Caldimonas thermodepolymerans: one gene and its partner. Each later gene encodes a partner of the first gene's protein in a complex. Links are inferred from orthologs where the notes say so. Each region holds a gene or a part of one and is shown in the gene's direction. Other genes may lie near its edges.

Region 1 (3,412 bases):
GCCTACACCCACACCAGCGTGGCGCTGCGCGACGCGCTGGCCGGCGTGGCCATCCCCTTCGTCGAAGTGCACCTGTCCAATGTGCACCGGCGCGAACCCTTCCGGCAGCACTCCTATTTCTCGGACCTCGCCGAAGGGGTGATCTGCGGTCTCGGCGCCACCGGCTACCGCCTGGCCCTCGAGTACGCGCTGGAACGTCTCGCACCCGCGGCCTGACGCTTCCCCCGCTCCACTCACCCACGGCGATTGACGACAGATCGAGGCTCACTGGTGCGCGAACGCCGCTGATCACGACAAAAAAGGAAAGTTGGAGAGCGAAATGGATCTACGCAAGCTCAAGACCCTCATCGACCTGGTGTCGGAGTCGAACATCTCCGAGCTGGAGATCACCGAAGCCGACGGCAAGGTGCGCATCGTCAAGTCCGACGGCCACACCGCCGCCTCGGCCGCGCCGGTCGTGATGGCCCCGGTCGCCGCGCCGGTGGCGGCGCCGGTCGTCACCGCCCCGGCCCCCGCGCCGGCAGCCGCCGCTCCCGCGGCGCCGGCCGCGCCCGAGGTCAAGGGTCACGTGGTCAAGTCGCCGATGGTCGGCACCTTCTATCGCGCCTCCAGCCCGGGCGCCAAGCCCTTCGTCGAGCTGGGCCAGCAGGTCAAGGAAGGCGACCCGCTGTGCATCATCGAGGCGATGAAGATCATGAACGAGATCGAGGCCGACAAGTCCGGCACGGTCACCCAGATCCTGTGCGAGAACGGGCAGGCCGTCGAATACGGCCAGCCGCTGTTCGTGATCGAGTGAGCCGGCGGGGGCCACCCGCCCCTGCCTCCTGCCTGATCGCACGGGCGATCAGCCACCCAGCCAGCTTGGCCCAGCGGCACCACGCCGTGCCGGGAACGCCCCGGCCCCCGACGAGCCTGCCGCGGAGATCACGATGTTCAAGAAGATACTGATTGCCAACCGCGGAGAGATCGCCCTCCGCATCCAGCGCGCCTGCCGCGAGATGGGCATCAAGTCGGTCGTCGTCTATTCCGAAGCCGACCGCGATGCCAAGTACGTGAAGCTCGCCGACGAGGCGGTGTGCATCGGCCCGGCCGCCTCGGCCCAGAGCTATCTCAGCATGCCGGCCATCATCTCGGCCGCCGAGGTGACCGACGCCGAGGCCATCCACCCGGGCTACGGCTTCCTGTCCGAGAACGCCGACTTCGCCGAGCGCGTCGAGCAAAGCGGCTTCACCTTCATCGGCCCCACGCCCGAGTGCATCCGCCTGATGGGCGACAAGGTTTCGGCCAAGGCCGCGATGATCAAGGCCGGCGTGCCCTGCGTGCCCGGCTCCGACGGCGCGCTGCCCGAGGACCCGAAGGAGATCATCAAGATCGCCCGATCGATCGGCTACCCGGTCATCATCAAGGCCGCGGGCGGCGGTGGCGGGCGCGGCATGCGCGTCGTGCACACCGAGGCCGCCCTCATCCATGCCGTGCAGACCACCCGCACCGAGGCGGGCGCCGCCTTCGGCAACCCGGCGGTCTACATGGAGAAGTTCCTCGAGAACCCGCGCCACATCGAGATCCAGGTGCTGGCCGACCAGCACCGCAACGCGGTGTACCTGGGCGAGCGCGACTGCTCGATGCAGCGCCGCCACCAGAAGATCATCGAGGAAGCACCGGCGCCGGGCATCCCGCGCCGCATCATCGACAAGATCGGCGCACGCTGCGCCGAGGCCTGCCGCAAGATCGGCTACCGCGGCGCCGGCACCTTCGAGTTCCTGTACGAGAACGGCGAGTTCTACTTCATCGAGATGAACACCCGGGTGCAGGTCGAGCACCCGGTGACCGAACTCGTCACCGGCATCGACATCGTGCAGATGCAGATCCGGGTGGCCGCCGGCGAGAAGCTGCCGTTCTCGCAGCGCCACATCGAGATGCGCGGCCACGCGATCGAGTGCCGCATCAACGCCGAGGACCCGTACAGGTTCACGCCCTCGCCCGGCCGCATCACGATGTGGCACGCGCCCGGCGGCCCCGGCGTGCGCGTCGATTCGCACATCTACACCAACTACTTCGTGCCGCCCAACTATGATTCGATGATCGGCAAGATCATCGTGCATGGCGACACCCGCGAGCAGGCGCTGGCACGCATGCGCATCGCGCTGTCGGAAACGGTGGTCGAAGGCATCCAGACCAACATCCCGCTGCACCGCGAGCTGCTGGCCGATGCCAAGTTCATCGAGGGCGGCACCAGCATCCACTACCTGGAAAGCTGGATGAGCGAGCGCAAGCGGTGACGCCGTCCCCGTCCCCGCGACGACCAGGCGCTGGCGCCGACGCAGGAGAAACGCGATGATCGAATTGCTGCTGCTGGCCGGCGAGGACCTGGTCGACACCGTCTCGGACGCGCTGATGGAACTCGACGCGCTGTCGGTCTCGGTGGAGGACGCCGACGCCGGCACCGAGGCCGAGCAGGCGCTGTTCGGCGAGCCGGGCCTGCCGCCACCCAAGGGCGGCTGGGGCCGCTCGACGCTGCGCGCCCTGTTCCCCACCGAGGAAGCCGCCACCGAGGCGGCCACGCTGCTGCTGGCCCAGCCCTGGGCCAGCGAGGTGCACGTGGTCGCGATGCAGCCGGTGCCGGACCAGGACTGGGTGCGACTGACGCAGTCGCAGTTCCATCCGGTCGAGATCACGCCCGAGTTCTGGATCGTGCCGACCTGGCACGAGCCGCCGGCGCAGGCGCGCCGCGTGATCCGGCTCGACCCGGGACTGGCCTTCGGCACCGGGACCCACCCCACCACGCGCATGTGCCTGCGCTGGATCGCGCAGCAGGCCCCGGCGCTCGCGCCCAGCTGGCAGCGCGTGCTGGACTACGGCTGCGGCTCGGGCATCCTGGCGATCGGCGCGGCGCTGCATGGCGCGCAGGCGATCGACGCGGTGGACATCGACCCGGCGGCGATCGAATCGACGCAGGCCAACGCCCAGGCCAACGGCGTGACGCTGCGTGCCGGACCGCCCGAGCTCGCGCAGGGACGGTACCCGCTGGTGCTCGCCAACATCCTGGCCACGCCGCTCAAGCTGCTGGCGCCGCTGCTGTGCGGCCATGTCGCCCCGGGCGGCCACCTGGTGCTGGCCGGCATCCTCGAGCGCCAGGCCGACGAGCTCGCCGAGGCCTACGCCCCGTGGTGCCGGCTCGAGGTCAGCGACCAGGAGGATGGCTGGATCCTCATGACGGGCCGCCCCGGCACACCGGCCTGAGGGGACGGCAAGCCGCCGTCCCGATGGCATCATTCGCGCCATGAGTCTTGCCACCCGCTGCCCGGCCTGCCACACCACCTTCCGCGTCGTCCAGGACCAGCTGAAGGTCTCCGAAGGCTGGGTCCGCTGCGGGCGCTGCAACGAAGTCTTCAACGCGATCGAGGGACTGTTC
Region 2 (3,147 bases), 570 kb from region 1 along the record:
CCGGCGTGCTGCACGGCAACCGCACCTACCTGCTGCAGGACGACGACGGCCAGATCCTGGAGACGCATTCGGTGTCGGCCGGGCTGGACTACCCGGGCGTCGGCCCCGAGCACGCCTGGCTCAAGGACACCGGCCGGGCCGAGTACGTCGGCATCACCGACGACGAGGCGCTGGCGGCGTTCCACTACCTGTGCCGCACCGAAGGCATCATCCCGGCGCTGGAGTCCAGCCATGCCGTGGCCCATGCCATGAAGCTGGCGAAGACCATGCGCAGCGACCAGTCCATCCTGGTGTGCCTGTCGGGCCGGGGCGACAAGGACATCGGTACCGTGGCCAGCCTGTCGGGCGTGGGCCTGCCCGAGGCGATGCCGGGCGGAGGTGCGCAATGAGCCGCATCGCGCAGACCTTTGCCCGCCTGCAGGCGGCCGGCCGCAAGGCGCTGATCCCGTACCTGACCGCCGGCGACCCGTTCCCGCAGCGGACCGTCGAGGTGATGCTCGCGCTGGCGCGCAACGGCGCCGACGTGATCGAGCTGGGCGTGCCGTTCTCCGATCCGATGGCCGACGGCCCGGTGATCCAGAAGGCCGCCGAGCGCGCGCTCGCGCAGGGCGTGGGGCTGGCCAAGGTGCTCGACGACGTGCGCGAGTTCCGCGCGCAGGACGACGCGACGCCGGTGGTGCTGATGGGCTACGCCAACCCGATCGAGCGCTACGACCAGCGCCACGGGCCGGGCGCCTTCGTGCGGGCCGCGCAGGCCGCGGGCGTGGACGGCGTGCTGGTGGTCGACTATCCGCCGGAAGAGTGCGAGGAGTTCGCCCGCGCGCTGGCCGGACACGGCCTGGATCCGATCTTCCTTCTCGCGCCGACCTCCACCGAACAGCGCATCCGCGAGGTGGGCCGCATTGCCAGCGGGTACGTTTACTATGTCTCCCTCAAGGGCGTGACGGGTGCCGGCCACCTCGACACCCGGGCCGTGGCGGAGATGGTGCCGCGCATCAAGGCGCACGTGAAAGTGCCGGTGGGCGTGGGCTTCGGCATCCGCGATGCCGACAGCGCCAGGGCCGTGGCCGCGGTGGCGGACGCGGTCGTGATCGGCTCGCGCCTGGTGCAATTGCTCGAAGAACAACCGCCCGAGCGCGTGGCGGACGCCGGGGGGCGCTTCATCGCGGAGATCCGCGCGGCCCTCGACACCCTGTGATAGGAGTTGACGCATGAGTTGGCTAGACAAACTGCTGCCGAACAAGATCCAGCAGACCGATCCCGCCGAACGCCGCTCGGTGCCCGAGGGCCTGTGGATCAAGTGCCCGTCGTGCGAATCGGTGCTCTACAAGACCGACCTGGAGCAGAACGCCTATGTCTGCCCCAAGTGCTCGCACCACCACCGCATCAGCGCGCGCGCGCGCCTGGACCAGTTCCTCGATCCGGAAGGGCGTTACGAGATCGGCCAGGAAGTGCTGCCGGTCGACGCGCTGAAGTTCAAGGACAGCAAGAAGTACCCCGACCGCCTGAAGGACGCGCTGGAAGCCACCGGCGAGACCGACGCGCTGGTGGTGATGGGCGGGGCGGTGCACAGCATCCCCGTGGTGGCGGCCTGCTTCGAGTTCGACTTCATGGGCGGCTCGATGGGCTCGGTGGTCGGCGAGCGCTTCGTGCGTGGCGTCGAGACCGCCCTCGAGCAGAAGACGCCGTTCATCTGCTTCACCGCCACGGGCGGCGCGCGCATGCAGGAAGGGCTGCTGAGCCTGATGCAGATGGCCAAGACCAACGCGGCGCTGACGCGCCTGGCCAAGGCCAAGCTGCCCTACATCAGCGTGCTGACCGACCCGACCATGGGCGGCGTGTCGGCCAGCTTCGCCTTCATGGGCGACATCGTGATCGCCGAGCCCAAGGCGCTGATCGGCTTTGCCGGCCCGCGCGTGATCGAGAACACCGTGCGCGAGAAGCTGCCCGAAGGCTTCCAGCGTGCGGAGTTCCTGCTGCAGAAGGGGGCGCTCGACATGATCGTCGACCGCCGCGAGCTGCGCCAGACCGTGGCGCGCGCGCTGGCGATGCTGCAGCGCCAGCCGGCCGACGCGGTCGCCTGATCGCGGGTCTTCCTGCACCGCAAAGGGCCGGCTCGATGCCGGCCCTTCTCGTTGGGCGCCGGCGTTGCCGGCGCGGCTGCTCTACCATCCCCCATCATGCCGCTGTCATCCTCATCCCCGCCTGTGACGCTGGAGGCCTGGCTGGCCCATTGCGAGCGCCTGCATCCCTCGACCATCGACCTCACGCTCGAGCGCGTGCAGGCGGTGGCGCAGCGCCTGCCGCTGCGCTTCGGCGGCCCGGTGTTCACGGTGGCCGGCACCAACGGCAAGGGCTCGACCTGCGCGATGCTGGAAGCCGTCCTGATCGCCGCGGGCTACCGCGTCGGCGTCTACACCTCGCCGCACCTGGTGCATTTCGAGGAGCGCTGCCGCATCGACGGCCAGCCGGTGCAGGCGCAGGACCTGCTGCCGCACTTCGAGGCGGTGGAGCAGGCGCGGCAGGGCGCGGCGCTGACCTACTTCGAGTTCACGACGCTGGCGATCCTGAGCCTGCTGGCCGCGCGCGCCCTCGACGCCGTGGTGCTGGAAGTCGGCCTGGGCGGCCGGCTCGACGCGGTCAACGCGGTGGACACCGACTGCGCCATCATCACCAGCATCGACCTGGACCACATGGACTTCCTGGGGCCGGACCGCGAGGCGATCGGGCGCGAGAAGGCCGGCATCATGCGTCCCGGGCGGCCGGTGGTGGTCAGCGACCCGGTGCCGCCCGAGAGCGTCGTGCGCCATGCCGAGGCCATCGGCGCCGACCTGTGGCGCTTCGGGCGCGACTTCAACTACGCCGGCCAGCAAAGCGGCACCGGCACCTGGCAGCAGTGGTCCTGGGCCGGGCGCCAGAAGCGCTACACGGGGCTGGCCTATCCGGCGCTGCGCGGTACCAACCAGCTGCTCAACGCCTCGGGCGTGCTGGCCGCGCTGGAGGCGGTGCGCGACCGCCTGCCGGTGACGGCGCAGGCGGTGCGCAACGGCCTGGCGGTGGTGGAGCTGCCGGGGCGCTTCCAGATCGTGCCCGGGCAGCCGACGCTGGTGCTGGACGTGGCGCACAACCCGCACGCCGTCGCGGCGC

Evidence for each region. Proteins that work in one complex are often made in the same cells at the same time.
Region 2: the proteins of accC (region 1) and accD are in contact, whole or in part, in a solved structure (PDB 8UXZ), measured with the Escherichia coli proteins. The link is inferred for Caldimonas thermodepolymerans from one-to-one orthologs.

The regions. Positions count from the first base shown.
Region 1 is NZ_CP064338.1:3,083,281-3,086,692, forward strand. The notes cover bases 149-3,104. They hold accC (acetyl-CoA carboxylase biotin carboxylase subunit), read left to right. Parts: upstream 149-929; coding sequence 930-2,279; downstream 2,280-3,104. Other genes in these bases: aroQ (type II 3-dehydroquinate dehydratase), read left to right, coding at 149-216; accB (acetyl-CoA carboxylase biotin carboxyl carrier protein), read left to right, coding at 320-796; prmA (50S ribosomal protein L11 methyltransferase), read left to right, coding at 2,335-3,104. Outside these bases: more of aroQ, read left to right, coding at 1-148; more of prmA, read left to right, coding at 3,105-3,240; IS481_RS18540 (zinc-ribbon and DUF3426 domain-containing protein), read left to right, coding at 3,281-3,412. UniProt on the Escherichia coli protein: This protein is a component of the acetyl coenzyme A carboxylase complex; first, biotin carboxylase catalyzes the carboxylation of the carrier protein and then the transcarboxylase transfers the carboxyl group to form malonyl-CoA.
Region 2 is NZ_CP064338.1:2,510,637-2,513,783, reverse strand. What follows is about bases 247-3,147. They hold accD (acetyl-CoA carboxylase, carboxyltransferase subunit beta), read left to right. Parts: upstream 247-1,211; coding sequence 1,212-2,084; downstream 2,085-3,147. Other genes in these bases: folC (bifunctional tetrahydrofolate synthase/dihydrofolate synthase), read left to right, coding at 2,181-3,147; trpA (tryptophan synthase subunit alpha), read left to right, coding at 386-1,198; trpB (tryptophan synthase subunit beta), read left to right, coding at 247-389. Outside these bases: more of trpB, read left to right, coding at 1-246.